3 regions of the Shewanella sp. 0m-6 genome follow, and region 3 is predicted to be linked to each of the others. Evidence: predicted binding sites of a transcription regulator. Region 3 holds the regulator's gene; each other region holds the start of a gene.
The links. Region 3 encodes MetJ, which represses methionine synthesis genes. Its sites were predicted from a motif close to TAGACGTCTAGACGTCTA; they were not measured.

Region 1 (5,631 bases), on a different contig from region 3:
TTGATGTCGTTTAGCGGGGTTTCCGTCTCTGGCCACATCAATTTGGCAAACAGTAGACCAGCAGGCGCCGTCATAAACGCGGCAGTCAGTACGTATTTAACGTCAACACCCATCTGGATATAACCAATCATGGTGCCGCCAGCCACAGACGCTAAGCCCCCCGTCATTACCGCAAACAACTCTGAACGAGTCATATGCTTAACGAAAGGTCGCACCATAGATGGCGCTTCGATTGGGCCTACAAATATATTGGCTGTTGCTGACAATGATTCTGCGCGGCTAGAACCCAGTAGCTTAGATAAACCGCCACCGATAAGGCCAATAACCCATTGCATAATGCCGAGGTAATAAAGTACGGCAATTAACGAGCTAATAAATACCACCACAAATAGCACGTTAATCACGAAGATAAAGCCAACACCAAACTTAGCAAGGTCGCCAAATAAAAACCCTAAGCCTTCATTCGCATAGCCGATAACGTGCATCACACCATTTGATGCACCATCAAGCACCGCCTGTCCCATAGGAACATACATAACGAATGCACCAAAGGCGACTTGAAACGCCAATGCGCCGAGTACAGTTCTAAGATTAATTGCTTTTCTATTTTCAGATAGCGCTACCGCTAATCCTATAAGACAGAACATGCCGAACAAACTGATGAAAACTTCCATACATTTATTACCATTTAAATCTTGATATGACGGCAGTGTATACAGGCAGTATTTTGCTGCAAGGAAATTGGCTGAGATTGACGAAGATAAAGTAAGTTTTTATCGGTTAGAGCAGCTAATTGAATCGAAACGGTAGAAAAGCATATAAATAGAAATAATCTTAAAACATAAATAATACACAAACCCAACAGGAATGGCTCACGCAACCAGCTAAAGCAACAACAAAGCCAAAGGTTTCACTCGCAAGAACAAAGCTTAATTAGTCACAAAACGACTAATTTCAGATCCAAAAAATACAAAACTGAAAGTTTATAACTTTACTAATGACTAAAAATTATCATATTTGATGGCTAACTTAGTGTTTAACGCAATCTCTTACTTACGCACCTATTAAAAATGCTAGATATTAAGCGGAGATTAAATCTTAGCGTGTTTTTAGCAAACGTATTTAAGGTGAATGGATGATGTAATGCTTGTTCGCTTGTAAGGTCACTGAGTGCAGAAGTCGGACGCCAAAACACGCCTAAAAGGTGAGTTTTAGCGCTTCCGATACAGTGTTAACGAGCTTAAATTAAGCCTGACCATGCTCAGAGCTATGTTAAAATTAACTATACCACTACAGTTTAAAGCTATGTTCAGAGTAACGTTAGTCGTGTGAGTTTATGCTCAATACTGATAAATTCATTAGTTCAATGCATATAGATTAAGTTGGCTCTGGAATGATTGTGCCCAGCGCAGCAGTTCTACACGATTTCTCGCTTGAGTTTTTCTAAATATAGAAGAGATATGTGCCTTAACCGTATGCTCGCTAATACTCAGCTTACCTGCGATCTCTTTATTGCGTGCGCCACTCGATACCAATTGAATAATGGTTTTCTCACGATTAGTTAGCACCTCAAGTGATTCCGACTCTTCACTGGTCAAGGCTTCAGGTACGTCCATTTTGCTGACTAATTGACGCAATACACTGCTCATCAACGGCCTATCGAACCATAACTCATCGGCTAACATCTTACGTAAGCCAGTTAGCAGCAGGTCCATACGTTCATTCAAAAACAGTAGACCACGGATCCCTTGCAGCAATGCAGCTTCTGCAGCAATACCTTCTCGTTCGACATGATAAAGCGCTACAGGAACATGCTTGACCAATTGAGTCGCCACCAACGGAATACCATTAATATCGAGCGCTGCACCTTGTTGAGAAACCAGATAAAAGCAGTTATCACTACTATTGGCTTCAAGCTGTTCTACATTAGAGATAACCCGAGTTTTTAATCCGATTGACTCTGCAAGTATTGCCAAATGACAAGGGGACGCCATTTGATGCAGAAAGACGACTTCGTCAATTTTTCTCATCACTTTCCTCCCTGAAAAGTTTTGCCTGTCCGTTAAATAGAACAAACTAAAATCTAGATCCTGAAGTATTCCCAGAACAGATTAACGCTTGTTAGCTTTAGAACGAAAGCACGATTTTAAATATTGGCCCGAGCCACATCATGTAACTCGTTATAAGCAGCAGAAGTATACAGAGTTTACCTAGTCTATGCCTAGGTAAACTGGTATAGCCAGCAAGCCTACTATGATTTTTACTGACTATGATTTTTACTGACTATGATTTTTACTGACTAAGTTTTGTGCTCAACTGCTTATCATGCAAACGGCTAAGCAACAGAATGGCTGATATTGCCCCTACTAGCGCCATTGCCATATCAGACTGCGTGTCCCATACGTACCCTTGGGTGCCTAAAAACGCTTCGGCATCTTCACCGGTCAGCTCCGCAACCCACCACTCTATAAGTTCATAGAAAGCAGAGAATGCTAAAGCAAAACAGATAGCTAGAAAGTTACACCAAGCTCCTAACTTAACAACACTGAGACGTATAAATACCTCGCGGGCCAAAATAGTCGGAATAAAACCTTGAGCAAAATGGCCGACTTTGTCGTAGTTATTACGCTGAGCGCCCGTCCAGTCGCTAATCCAATCAAATAGCGGCACTTCAGCATAGGTATAATGTCCACCCACCATCAAAATGATGCAGTGAATCAAAATCAAGCCATAAGCTAAACTCGTTAAAGCAAAACTATTGCGGGTATAGATCAGAATAGGTAATGCAATTAAGGCCGGTGCAACCTCTAAAAACCAGGTAAATTGATCTTTAGGATTAATACCTGACCAGATTAATACTGCGAAGAATATCACTAGCCACACAGCGCTTTTATTCAAAATATCGCCCTCATATACCATATTGTTCTAAATTAAGAATAAACACTTTAGCCATCTAGCCCTCCACAGTCAGTAAAAAAAGTGATACTTTGTTACCTCTGTTACGCTTTCGAAGTAAATATCAGTTGTGAAGGCTTTGCAGTCCTTAGTACATTGACAGTCTATACCCAAACCACTCCTACAACGTAGAGTTTAGTCGTCTCTGCGGTGGCACTAAGTATACATAATACATATAAACTAAAAGGGTACATAAATCATGGCGAAACATTCGCTGGACAAGGATAAAATTAAGATCCTGCTGTTGGAAGGCGTCCACCAATCTGCGGTAGATGTATTTGAACGTGCGGGTTACACCAACATTGAATATCACAAAGCATCACTCGCTGGAGACGAATTAGCCTCAGCGACTAAAGATGCCCACTTTATTGGTATCCGCTCCCGTACCCAATTGACTGAAGACGTATTATCCCAAGCCGACAAACTCGTTGGCATTGGTTGTTTCTGTATTGGTACTAACCAAGTCAGTCTCGCTGCAGCTGAAAAACTGGGGATCCCTGTATTTAACGCACCATTCTCAAATACGCGTAGCGTAGCTGAACTCGTACTCGGTGAGATCATCATGTTATTTCGTGGGATCCCACAGCGTAATGCGCTAGCTCACCGTGGCGGCTGGCTAAAAAGCGCTTCAGGAAGCTATGAGGCTCGCGGTAAAACCTTAGGGGTTATCGGTTACGGCCATATTGGCACTCAGCTAGGTATTCTTGCTGAAACCTTGGGTATGCGCGTTGTCTTCTTTGATATTGAAGATAAACTGCCGCTGGGTAATGCACAGCAAGTGCACTCACTACAGCAACTGCTATCGATTGCCGATGTGGTGAGCCTACACGTACCTGAAACACCACAGACAAAAGAGATGATTAGCTATGAAGAGCTAGCTTCTATGCGTAAAGGCAGCATTTTAATTAATGCCTCTCGCGGCACAGTGGTTGATATCGATGCGTTAGCGGCATCACTAAAAGAGCAACACCTTGCTGGCGCCGCCATCGACGTGTTTCCTGTTGAGCCTAAATCTAATGACGATGAGTTTGTCAGCCCACTACGCGGCCTAGACAATGTCATACTCACTCCACATGTGGGCGGCAGTACGGCAGAGGCTCAAGAAAACATCGGTATCGAAGTCGCTGGCAAACTGGCTAAATACTCAGATAATGGTTCAACCATGACAGCGGTGAATTTCCCTGAAGTGTCACTGGCTCAACACTCTGGTACTTCGCGCTTACTGCATATTCACCGTAACCGTCCGGGGATCTTGATCCAGATTAACTCCGCGTTTGCAGAAAAAGGCATTAACATTGCTGCTCAGTATCTACAAACCACGGCTGAAATTGGTTACGTGGTGATGGAAGTCGATTCTGATAAGGCTGACGAAGCGCTAATAGAGATGCAAGCGATTGAAGGCACGATTAGAACTCGATTGCTTCACTAATAAAGTTCATTAAAGGTCAACAACGTCTAATTCACTAACTGAAGTTGAACGTCTAGTCCTTTAGCAAGCTGCACTGAATAAGGCCGTATAATCACATTATACGGCCTTTGTTTTGTCTTGATGATAGCAATGAGTTTGAACTGCTGCGCTTGCGCAGTAAGATTTTAGCGGTACAATCATTGTCCTTATTGGTTTAATTCTTGGATCCTCTTATGACGCTGTCAACTTCTCAGCCAACTTGGCCTCTTAATGGACAACAGCCTGAACTGCTTTTTTCTGAATTAACACACTTAGGCTTAATCTCTGTCACTGGAGAGCAAGGCCGCAGCTTCATTCACGGCCAAGTGACCACCGATATCAGCTCGCTTGAAAGCGACCAATGGCGCTGGGGCGCTCATTGTGATCCTAAAGGTAAGATGCTGGCCAGCTTTAGAACCTTCGCTAAAGGTGACACCCTTTTCTTAATGATGCCAAAAGACACCTTGGCACTTGACCTACCACAACTGCAAAAATACGCCGTATTTAGTAAAGCTGAACTTAGCGACGCAAGCGATGCTTGGTTATTGTTAGGTGTGGCTGGTGAACAGGCAAAGGCTTGGTTAACCGCGCAGTTTGGTGAACTAAATAACGAGCTGACCTTAATCGATAACGGCATGATTATTCATGATGCTGGTCGTTATATCCTCGCGATTGCAGCAGAACAAGCCGCTAGCCTAGTGGCGAATATCGAGCAAGTTATTTTCGATGCTAGCGCATGGCAAGCCCTTGAAATCACTGCAGGATACCCTAATTTAGGCGCTAACCATCAAGGTCAATTTGTACCGCAGATGTGTAATTTACAGGCGGTCAATGGCATCAGCTTTAACAAGGGCTGCTACATGGGCCAAGAAACCATTGCTCGAATGAAGTATCGCGGTGGTAACAAACGCGCACTTTATATTGTTAGCGGTACCGTAACAGCGCCATTAACCAATGAAAGCCAACTTGAGATTGCACTAGAAGATGATGAAGGCTTCCGCCGTGCGGGGACTATCATCGAATCTGTACAGCGTGGCGAGCAAGTGTTGTTAACTGCAGTATTAGCCAACGATACCCAGCTCGATGCTAAGTTAAGAGTTGCTGCCGATGCTGGCTCTGAACTGAGCTTAATTGCACTGCCTTACTCGCTAGAAGAGCAAGACTCATAGTAATCACTATCAGTTCTGCAGTCGCTTTTTATCAGTGTAGGCAGTAACAAATAGACCGAA
Region 2 (5,631 bases), on a different contig from region 3:
TTTTCAAGCGGCTATATGCTTTACCGCTTTCTGTGGTGAAAAACAGCTTAACATTGTGTAATAAAATCTTTGACTATACGGTTAAAAATGCTGGCTTTTTGAGCGTGTAACCAATGACCCGTGCCTTCGATTGTTTTGGCTTTAACCGTTGGAAATTGTGACAGTATTGCTTGTCTGTGTTTAGCCGTCACATAATCTGAATCCCCTCCACGTATAAATAGACAAGGGCCTTGGTAGGAGAGATTAAAGGTTGGCCAATCAATAATATCGGCGTAACTGGCTTTTAAGCCGTCTAGGTTCATTTTCCATATAAAACCTTGCTCTGTGCGAGCAAGAGATTTTAATAAAAACTGCGCGGTACCCTCGTCAATATCACAAGATTGCATATGGGCGAGCGCTTGGCGTCTATCTTTAATCTCTGATAATGGCATGGATGCTAATGCAGTAAAGACTTTGTCATGGCGACTTTGGTAAGCTACCGGCGCGATATCTGCAACGACTAGCTGGCTAACACGCTCTGGGTAACTGAGTGCGGTTGCCATGGCTATTTTCCCCCCCATAGAATGTCCAATAAGAATCGCATCCTTGCAGTTAAGCTCATCAATCAAGTTAACCATGCTATCGGCTAGTGATTGATAACTCATATTGGCTACTTGGGGGCTGCTGCCGTGATTGAGTACATCAATGCGAACAACGGTAAAGTTTGCCTCGAGCTCTTTGCCCAAAGCCTTAAGGTTATCAAGATCACCAAATAAACCATGAATAAGGATAACTACGGGGCCTTGACCGCTTGTCACATAATGCATTGTCTTTCCACTTACTTGAATCGAATGGCGCAGATTGTGCCTTGGTTTACGCTAAAATCCAACAAAGAGCGCACATACCCGTGATTAACGCTTAAAAAGTAAACATTGTTTGTTTAGTAAATAGGATCTTTCTCCTCTGGATCGCAGTTTTCATTTAATGACGCTTTATCAAGGCTCTAAACCTCGCTACACTGGGCGGATAATTCGGGACAGTTATGCGATCTTTTTGCATTTTAGAACACCGATCCGCTTTTCTACTTAAGGAAGATAACCGTTATGAAATATATCGAAGTTGATGAAGAGCTTTATCGACACATCGCCAGCAAGACTGAACATATTGGCGAGAGCGCTTCGGATATTTTGCGCCGTATATTGGGATTACAAGTTGAATCAGTGGTTCAAGAAGCACCTGAAAAGATCAGTCATCCGAGTCTTGAGCACTCTTCACCTAAGCCAGTAAAGGTCGCTAAAGTAGCAACTAAGGCCGTTTCTGATTTTACCCGTTTGATCGATGTCGATGCGTTGGCAGCCCAAAAGGGCGCGGTAGGGCGTTTTCTATTTATTCTAGATACGGTTTATAGAGCATCAACGACACAATTTGAGCAGGTGTTACAAATTCAAGGGCGTGACCGCTTATACTTTGCGACGTCAAAAGATGCACTGTTAAAAGCCAGTAAATCAGCAAATCCAAAAGAGATAGGCCAAAGTGGTTTCTGGGTCACGACAAACAACAATACCGCTAAAAAGCGCACAATTCTTTCTGAAGTTTTGCTGCAGTTCGGTACGAATGAAGAGCAAGTGGCTCAAATTATAGAAAAAATTTAACGACATAAAGCGTTAACGTAAAATGTATAAGCTTGCTGTGACGACATTAAAAACACGGTAAATAAAGGAGAGGGTAATTGGCTACACACAAGAGAGCAGGATTGATTGCTGAGCAAAAGGATTTGGTCAATATCCCCAAACTCGTTAGCCTATATTATAGCTTAACGCCCGATGTGAGAGATGTAACTCAAAAAGTGACATTTGGTACCTCGGGTCATCGTGGAAGTGCGATGCAAAAAAGCTTTAATGAAGCACATATTGTTGCCATTGCTCAAGCAGTTGCTGATTATCGAAAGCAAGCCAATATCACGGGTAAGTTGATATTAGGTATTGATACACATGCCTTGTCACAACCCGCAGCCATGTCGGTTGTTGAAGTGTTAGTGGCTAACGAAGTTAGCGTTGTGGTTCATAAAAATGATGGTTTCACACCGACTCCAGTGGTGTCTCATGCGATTATTTGTGCCAACAATAATCCAGTAGACGGTTTAGTCGATGGCCTCATTGTAACGCCTTCCCATAATCCGCCTCAAGATGGTGGTATTAAATACAATCCTCCCCATGGTGGACCCGCTGAAGGCGAAATCACCACCTGGATTGAAGGCAGAGCCAACGAATATCTTGCTAAGCATTTAGCGGGCGTTAAGCGTACTCCATACAGCGCCGCGCTTGATAGTGGATATATAATAGAAGCCGACCTTATTTCACCTTATGTTGAAGACTTAAGTCAGGTCGTTGATATGCAGGCGATTGCAGATGCGAAACTCCGCTTGGGCGTCGACCCTCTCGGTGGCTCTGGGGTTCACTATTGGTCACCGATAGCAAAGCATTATGGTATCGACATCACAGTGCTTAACGACAAAGTCGACCCAAGTTTTAGCTTCATGCCTCTGGATAAAGACGGCAAGATCCGCATGGACTGCTCATCACCTTATGCAATGGCCGGTCTTTTAGAGCATAAAGATAATTTTGATCTTTGTTTAGGTAATGACCCTGACTTTGACCGTCATGGCATTGTCTGCCCTGGCAGTGGATTAATGAATCCCAATCATTTCCTTGCGGTTGCGATTGATTACCTAGTGACCCATCGACCTCATTGGACCGAACAGATGGTGATAGGTAAGACTTTAGTATCTAGTGCGATGATTGATAAAGTTTGTCAAATGCACAATAAACAGATGTCTGAAGTACCAGTAGGGTTTAAGTGGTTCGTTGAAGGCTTAGCCAATAGTGATTTTGCTTTTGGCGGTGAAGAAAGTGCTGGCGCAGCGTTTTTAAGAACAGATGGCAACACCTGGTGTACCGATAAAGATGGCTTTATTTTATGCTTGTTAGCGGCTGAAATTTTGGCTGTGACCGGTAAAACACCACAACAACGATACGATGAACTAGAAGCGCAGTTTGGTAAGAGTTTTTATCAACGCATCGATAGCCCTGTGAGCCTTGAAGACAAAGCTAAGTTTTCGAAGATTTCAGCAGATACGATTGCGGCGAATACCCTTGCCGGAGACGTTATCTTACAAAAGTTGACCCATGCACCGGGCAACGGCGCTGCTATTGGTGGTATTAAAGTTGTCACTGAAAAAGGCTGGTTTGCCGCTCGCCCATCGGGTACCGAAGCCTTATTTAAGCTTTATGGTGAAAGTTTTGTTAGCCAAGCCCATCTGGCTAAGCTGTTAGACGATGCGCAGCAGATTGTCGCTCAAGCATTAAAGTAACAAATACAGCAAAAAATATACTCATCAGTAATGACTAAAAAAGGCACCTTTCGGGTGCCTTTTACTGTTTATAAGCATTAGTGAGCATGTTGGGGTTAACGCCTTTGCTTCATTTGGCGTTGGGGCGATGACTAGTAGCTGATGTGGCAGCTCGGTAATTCGTTCTTAGCGAGGTAATTCTGATGGTACTCTTCGGCGTGATGAAACTGCTGGCAAGGGACGATTTCAGTTACCACGTGTCTCGCACCCCATTTTTGGCTTTTAATCAAAGCCAGTTTTGAGATCTCAGCCAGTTGTTTCTGCTGCTTATCGTGGAAAAAAACAGTACTTCGATACTGCGTTCCTATGTCTCCACCTTGTTGATTAAGGCTAGTTGGGTTATGGTTTTGCCAGAAAACATTGAGCAAATCATCAAACGACACAATGGCAGGATCGTATTTAACTTGTACGACTTCTGCATGACCGGTTGTGCCGGTTTTTACTTGCTGGTAGCGAGTGTATTGATCCTTACCGCCCATATAACCGCAAGTACAATCAATGACACCTTCGACTTCTCTAAAGAAATATTCAACTCCCCAAAAACAACCTGCGCCGAATGTTGCCAATGCCATAGTTTACCCCTTAGTGCAGCTCTCGAATGTTGATGACTTTGCCTAGTAGCCGTTTGGATGGCTAGATGTCTTTATCTTGTTTTATTTTTTTGGCTTATGCAAGCAGAAATTAGACTCGTTGATTATTAGTTATACTATCTCGATAAAATCTGTACCCGAATAGAGGGGCAAATATGCTATTATCCTTGGCAGAATCAGTTCAGAATGCCGTAGAAACAAATGCTTGTTGCTTAATGATTTCTCGGAATATAAAGCTGACGTACCAACAAATAAGGAGTAGTTTGTGTTTCACGAATTGAAACAGTCTAAGGACTTTTTAGCGCTTACCCTGGCACATCCACAATATTTACCAGAAACGTTCGAGTTTGAGCTTGATAATCAGATCCGAGTAGAAGTGTGGGACACGGGTGTTATCATGTTTGAGCCGATTAATGCTAAGCACACCAAAGATATTGTCTTATCTTGTGCGGTTCACGGCAACGAAACAGCTCCGATAGAACTGTGTAATGATCTCATGACACAACTACTGGGTGAGAACATCGCGCTAAAACAGCGAATACTATTTCTTATTGGTAATCCACCGGCTATCCATAACGGCACGCGCTTTATCGATGAAAATCTCAATCGATTATTTAATGGCGCGTACTCTCGTGGTGAGGGCTTGTGTAATCCTGAGCGGGTAAGAGCGCAAAAACTTGAGCATTATATCGATAAGTTTTTTGCCTCTCAATCAGGCGAACGCCACAGAATACATTATGACCTCCATACTGCAATTCGCCCCTCTAAACATGAAAAGTTTGCTATTTACCCTTATCGCGCCAACCGTAAATACAGTAAGCAACAGATCATGTTTCTCGAATCTTGCGGTGTAAATACTATTTTATTACACCACGAACCAACGACAACGTTCAGTTATTTCTCCTCTGAAAATTATCATGCCGACGCATTTACCATTGAACTGGGTAAGGTGTTTCCTATGGGGCAAAATGATATGACGCGCTTTATTGCGATGAAAGAGATGCTAACACTATTAATGACGGGCAAAGATCTACAGTTACCCGACTTTGATATGAAACGCTTAAATCTGTATCAAGTTTGCCGTTCGGTAAATAAACATTTTGATGATTTTGAATTTAGCTTCGCTAACGATGTTGAAAACTTTACTGCTTTTCCAAGAGGATACACCTTAGCGAAAGAGGGCGGCAAAGAAGTCAAAATCGAACAAGAGTTTGAATCGATTGTTTTTCCAAATGCAAAAGTACCTGTAGGGCAGCGGACGGTTTTGTGTTTAAAGCCTGCCGATGAAAGTCAATTGGACTAAATTCAAACTGAATAACTGTGCATGTAAACCAATATATACATGCACAGACATGCTTAGTTGTGGTTTCAATGATGGGAAGTGTTGAGAGTTAGTTTACGTTAACGTAATGTTCTTCCCGCGTATTAGAATAGCAAGGCGCCGTATTTAGTCGTTTAGCGGCACCAACAATAACAAGAGCACATTATGAGCAACGCAACAACGAATGCAGAAACAGTCCATCGCGTGAGCTTTCTTGATAAAGACTCACTGTCGATCCCGATTTTAAAAGTGTTACAAGCAGATGGTACCGCCTATGAAGGCGCCGTATTGCCTGTAATAGACGAAAAGCTAGCCAAACAGATCCATGATAC
Region 3 (5,631 bases):
AATGGCCGCGTGATGAAAAGTAGTGCGTTGGCAGGAAATGGTATTGTCAGATTACCTGAAATTTACTGTAGCACGGAGTTAGATAGCGGTGAATTAGTGCATGTATTTGAAGATTGGACCATATCGGATACACCGCTTTATCTGCTTTATAACAAAGATCAGTTTCAACCAGCTCGATTAAGGCAGTTTATTGATTTCACTACACAGCACTTTATGGAATATGTGGCGTTGCCAAAAAATTGAATTGAAATAAGGTTGAGCCCCCTTTAATCGGTTTGTTACTGATGATTGGGGTGGCAAACATTTTGCTATATAAATGTTTATTTAAAGTTAAATTTATCATCCATTTTAGTCGATTTTGTCTTAGAATATCTTAAGAACAAAAATAACCTTTTTTCGATTTGAGTCGTATTGCTGCTTAGAGCGTTAAGGACATTAAAAGGTGGAATGGATGAACCTAAAGAAAATAGCACTAGCTTGTGCCTTGTTACATTGCTTTTCAGCCCATGCAGGGCAAGAATATTATGAGGCTCGAAGCGATGCTATGGGGGGAGCGGGCGTTGCAGCTTCAAATAAAGAGGGGGCGGCTTTTGTTAATCCTGCCTTACTCGCGATTAATGCGCATAAAGACAATTCTGCAGTACTGCTGATGCCTGTTCTTGGAATCGATATGGCTGATAGCGATGACATGATAGATAAGTTTGATTCGCTGATTGACTCATACGATGGCTTAGCTGATGCGATTGATACTGGCAATAGTGGTGATATTAATCAATTTCGTGATGATTTAGTAGCTGATTTAGAGTCGTTAAAGGGCACTTCAGCCTATGCGAGTGCAGGGCTTGGTTTCAGCGTGGCCATTCCACATCAAAGAATGCCGATGGCAATCTTCTATAAGACTTATGTCAACGCCGTCGGCGTTGCTAATATCGCGCAGTCAGATATCAATACCCTCAATAATTTAGATCCTAATAATCCACCACAAATTTCTGATTTAGACTCTCAAGGGCAAGTAGTAGGCGGCGCAGTATCAGATTTAGGTATTGCATTGAGTTTTCCACTTTCTATCGTCAATATGCCGATTGCAGTGGGTATATCGCCAAAGTTTCAGCGCGTTGACACCTATAACTATATTGCCAATGCGAATAACTTTGATGCCAGTGATTTTGACGACGTTAAGTACCGTAATGATGAGACTAACTTTAACCTCGATATCGGTGTCGCCTTGCAACCATTTGAAGGGCTGACGCTAGGTCTGTCGGGGAGAAACTTGATTAGCCAGGATGTGGATACCATAGAAGTTGAAGGGCAAAAGTTTACCTACCGCGTAGAGCCCTTAGTAACCGCTGGAGTGGTTTATGACTGGGGTATTTTATCGGTAACCACAGATATCGATCTGATTGAAAATAAGAAGTTTAAAGAGCTCGATGGTACTCAATATTGGCGCTTAGGGGGGGAAGTTAGAGCCTTTGATTGGATGTCGCTACGAGTGGGTTATCGCCATGATATGAAAGACTCTACAGCTAATCTCTATTCATTGGGTTCAGGCTTTGCCTTCGGTGATTCGTTTTTCTTAGACTTCACCGGTATGTTTGGTGATGACAATGCGGTAGGAGGCGTGCTGCAAACCTCCTACCATTTCTAACGAGTAACGCTAACCCATTAACTCTATCGTTGATTTAATGGTTAGGATAAGCGCACTGCCGCCACATAAAGCCAGAGTTAACGCTCTGGTTTTTTGTTTGTCGACTCGTCCTACTAATCGCCCTGCCACGATATATCCCAAAATCACAGAGGGTAATAGCATTAAAGAGATATAAAAGTGATGCAAGGTCAGCAAGCCTGCAAATGCCAAAATGATCAAAGCAATCATCGAGCTGAAGATAAAGAAGGCCGATAAGGCGGCGCGAAATTGGCCTGCATCTTTACCGGAAAGCAAGATGGCAAGAGGCGGCCCACCAATTGCGGCTATGTTGCCAAAAATACCGGATAAAATGCCTGCGATAAATAAGCTAAATCGATTTACTGGAATGCTAAATTTCATCAAGCTTAAACCAACCGCCAATGCCACAATCGCGGCTATCGCCAGACCTAAAATCGGTTGCGGCGCAATTAAAATCAACGTCGCGCCGAGTATGCCGCCAGGAATACGACCTAAGAGTGCATATTGCAGGCCATTAAACTCAAGCTGACCTCGCTCTCTAAATAGGGTCAGCAGTGCAATAGAGAATCCCATCATGATAACAGGTGCAGGTACTAGGCTCGGATCGACGATATACAGCAAGGGGCTTGCAACGACGGCTAGGCCAAAGCCGATAAGACTTTGGGTTAGTGCGCCACAAAAGATAATCAGTGAGGCAAGTAGTAATGTAATGGGTTCGATCATCTGTTTATCCAGCCAAGACGGCTTATATGGGAACGAATAAAGGTTGGCCTATCAGTGACGATGGCGTGAATCGATTTACAGGCAAACTATCAGTCGGCTACACGTTTATAGTGGTATAGAAGCAGATAAGGACTGCTAAGCAGTCCTTATCTGGAGATCATGTTTGTCGATAATCAATGAAGATTATTCAAGTTCTTCCCACTCAATGCCCATTTCATCCATTAGACGTTTAACCTCAGCAGGCATGCTGTCGGGTTTATCTTTAGTTAGATCGGCATCGTTTGGCAGTGGCTGGCCTGTGTATGCATGCAGGAATGCTTCGCACAACAGTTCACTGTTTGTGGCGTGACGCAAGTTATTCACCTGGCGGCGTGTGCGTTCATCGGTAAGTACTTTAAGTACTTTCAAAGGAATGGACACAGTAATTTTTTTCACTTGTTCATTCTTTTTGCCGTGTTCAGCATATGGGCTGATATAATCGCCATTCCACTCAGTCATTGACTCACCTGTAATTTCAAAATTCGGGGCAGATTTTAACCCTTTAAATTGTGCAGTCAAATTATTGCCTCTTATTTATGATAAATGCAAATAGATTTCTATATGCATGGACGTCTAAACGTCTAAAGTGGTTGACGAGGAGGATGTGCTTAGGTACATTTAGACGTCCAGACATCTCTAATAAGAAAATCAGTAACTAAGGAGTAGTACATGACCGAGCGTAAACTTGCCACCGCGGCAGTGCGTCAAGGCATTGAGTCCGATAGCCAACATGGCGCTGTTGTACCGCCAATATACCTGTCAACTAACTACTCTTTTGATGGTCATAAAAATCCAAGAGACTTCGATTATAGCCGCTCGGGTAACCCAACTCGCTCCATTCTTGGCGATGCGATTGCCGAACTTGAAAAAGGTGCGACGGGAGTGGTGACTTGCACTGGTATGGCGGCAATCACCTTGGCGACAAATCTACTCGGGCCAGATGATTTACTTGTCGTGCCACATGACTGTTATGGCGGCAGTTACCGTTTATTTACTAACCTTGCCAAGAAAGGTCAGTTTAAGTTGCTAGTAGTGGATCAGACTGACTCACAGGCACTTAATCAGGCGATAGCGCAAAAACCTAAGATGGTATGGTTAGAAACACCGTCGAACCCCTTACTTCGCGTGGTCGATATTGAAGCTATCAGTTCGGCTAGCCATGAAGTCGGCGCGTTAGTCGTCGTCGATAACACTTTTCTGTCACCTATTTTGCAACAGCCGTTATTACTTGGCGCCGATATCGTGATCCATTCTACGACAAAATATATTAATGGTCATAGTGATGTGGTGGGCGGCGCTGTTGTGGCTAAAGATCCTGAAGTCGGAGAGTTGCTGCATTGGTGGTCAAATACATTAGGGCTAACGGGTTCAGCATTTGATAGTTATCTCACTTTGCGCGGAATTCGCACACTTGCAGTACGAATTCGCGAACATCAGGCGAATGCGCAACGAATTCTTGATACCCTAGTCAATCATAAAGCTGTATCCAAAATTTATTACCCAGGGCTTAAAGATCACCCGGGGCATGAGATTGCGGCCAAGCAGCAAAAAGGTTTTGGCGCCATGTTGAGCTTTGAGCTCCAAGGTGGGGAGCCCCAGTTGGTGGAGTTCTTAAAAAATCTAAATTATTTTTCAGTTGCAGAAAGTCTTGGCGGCGTTGAAAGTTTAGTGGCCGTTCCTGCGACCATGACACATAGGGCGATGGAGCCAGAGGCTCGCGCTGAAGCTGGCGTAAAAGATACGCTTATCCGTCTTTCTGTTGGTATCGAAGATGCTGACGATCTTGTTGCCGATATTGAAGCTGCGCTTAATGCTGCAGCCGCTTGTTAATTAAAGGGGTATACGATGGCACGCTGTCACTTACATAAATTTGGTGGCTCAAGTCTAGCGGATGCAGACTGTTACCGTCGCGTTGCTCATATTTTGCTGACGCATGGCCACAGCGACGATTTAGTTGTGGTGTCAGCTGCCGGTAAAAGTACTAATTTCCTGTATAAGTTGCTCGAATTAAGTAGCACTAAACAGTTGTGGCAAGAAGAGCTGCAGACACTCATTAGCTTTCAGCAAAATTTGATTGAGCAATTGCTCTCAAATGAGCAGGCACGTTCTTTAAGAGAGCGTTTATCTACCGATAAATCTCAGCTGATCAGTCTATTGTCGATAGAGTCAATTAATGACTATCAGAGCAGCCAGGTAGTCAGCTTTGGTGAGCGTTGGTCAGCGCGCCTATTAGCTGCATTGCTGCGCGAGTCAGGGGTTGCGGCGTCGGATGTCGATGCTCGCACCTTACTGATTGCTGATGAGGGCGCAGTGCCGCAAATTCGCTTGCAAGAGTCTCGCGAGCGTGTGCATCTGATGACCGAAGCACACCCAAATGAGCGGCTAATTATTACGGGGTTTATCTGCGCTAATGAGCGTGGTGATACCTTACTGTTAGGGCGTAATGGTTCTGATTTTAGTGCCACCTTGATTGCTAGCTTAGCGGATATTGAGCGGGTCACGATTTGGACCGACGTTGAAGGGGTATTTAACGCCGATCCGAATAAGATCAACGATGCAAAGTTGCTGAGTAGTCTTTCACTTGCTGAGGCAAACCGTTTAGCCCATTTAGGCTCACCGGTACTGCATAATCGTACTTTGCAGCCACTATTTGATACCCAAGTGAGTCTGGCTGTGCGTTCAAGTTACGCCTCCCACACAGACTTTACCTTGATTGCACCTAAGAGTTCTTCGGCAAGTGCGCCAGTGGTGACAAACTTAAGTAGCGTTGCCTTGTTTAATCTTGAGCTGAAGAGCGATTTTAAACAGTTTATCGCCTTGCTTGAAGAAACAGGCTTGAGCCCACTTGCTCATTGGGAGCTTGGGCAAAACCGAATTGAGTTGACCGTAACGCTTGAAAACCAGAAGCAAGTGTTAGCTTTGCTTGATGTTAATCGTGAAGCATTAGCTGTGAGTAATATTAAGATCACCGAAGACTTAGGCCTAGTTGCGTTAGTCAGCGCCGATGCAAACCTTTACCGTCGTGGATTTGCCAGATTATTGAGCCGTAACGCCAGACCACTATTTAACGATGGCATGAGTCTCGTGACATTAGTGCCGCAAGGGCAAGTTAACCTGCTAACGCAAAAAGTTCATCGTCGCTGCGCCGGTCCACGTAAGCGCATTGGTGTGCTATTGCTAGGGGTGGGCAATATTGGTGAAGCTTG

Region 1: a site for MetJ is predicted at 2,947-2,964, ahead of serA (phosphoglycerate dehydrogenase). Genes of this name have one in related genera too.
Region 2: a site for MetJ is predicted at 4,007-4,024, ahead of msrA (peptide-methionine (S)-S-oxide reductase MsrA). Genes of this name have one in related genera too.

The regions. Positions count from the first base shown of each region.
Region 1 is NZ_JBRIMD010000013.1:32,941-38,571, reverse strand. Features, by position in the region: gene ACVBJC_RS11560 (NupC/NupG family nucleoside CNT transporter) at 1-674, opposite strand, end outside; gene ACVBJC_RS11555 (response regulator transcription factor) at 1,359-2,030, opposite strand; gene ACVBJC_RS11550 (DUF2238 domain-containing protein) at 2,293-2,898, opposite strand; gene serA (phosphoglycerate dehydrogenase) at 3,155-4,384, shown strand; gene ygfZ (tRNA-modifying protein YgfZ) at 4,597-5,571, shown strand.
Region 2 is NZ_JBRIMD010000002.1:197,730-203,360, reverse strand. Features, by position in the region: gene ACVBJC_RS02520 (alpha/beta fold hydrolase) at 48-806, opposite strand; gene seqA (replication initiation negative regulator SeqA) at 1,083-1,631, shown strand; gene pgm (phosphoglucomutase (alpha-D-glucose-1,6-bisphosphate-dependent)) at 1,709-3,349, shown strand; gene msrA (peptide-methionine (S)-S-oxide reductase MsrA) at 3,481-3,960, opposite strand; gene astE (succinylglutamate desuccinylase) at 4,244-5,281, shown strand; gene ACVBJC_RS02495 (thiamine pyrophosphate-dependent dehydrogenase E1 component subunit alpha) at 5,465-5,631, shown strand, end outside.
Region 3 is NZ_JBRIMD010000018.1:11,728-17,358, forward strand. Features, by position in the region: gene ACVBJC_RS14035 (LysR family transcriptional regulator) at 1-243, shown strand, start outside; gene ACVBJC_RS14040 (conjugal transfer protein TraF) at 452-1,645, shown strand; gene ACVBJC_RS14045 (sulfite exporter TauE/SafE family protein) at 1,655-2,386, opposite strand; gene metJ (met regulon transcriptional regulator MetJ) at 2,570-2,884, opposite strand; gene metB (cystathionine gamma-synthase) at 3,095-4,255, shown strand; gene ACVBJC_RS14060 (bifunctional aspartate kinase/homoserine dehydrogenase II) at 4,271-5,631, shown strand, end outside.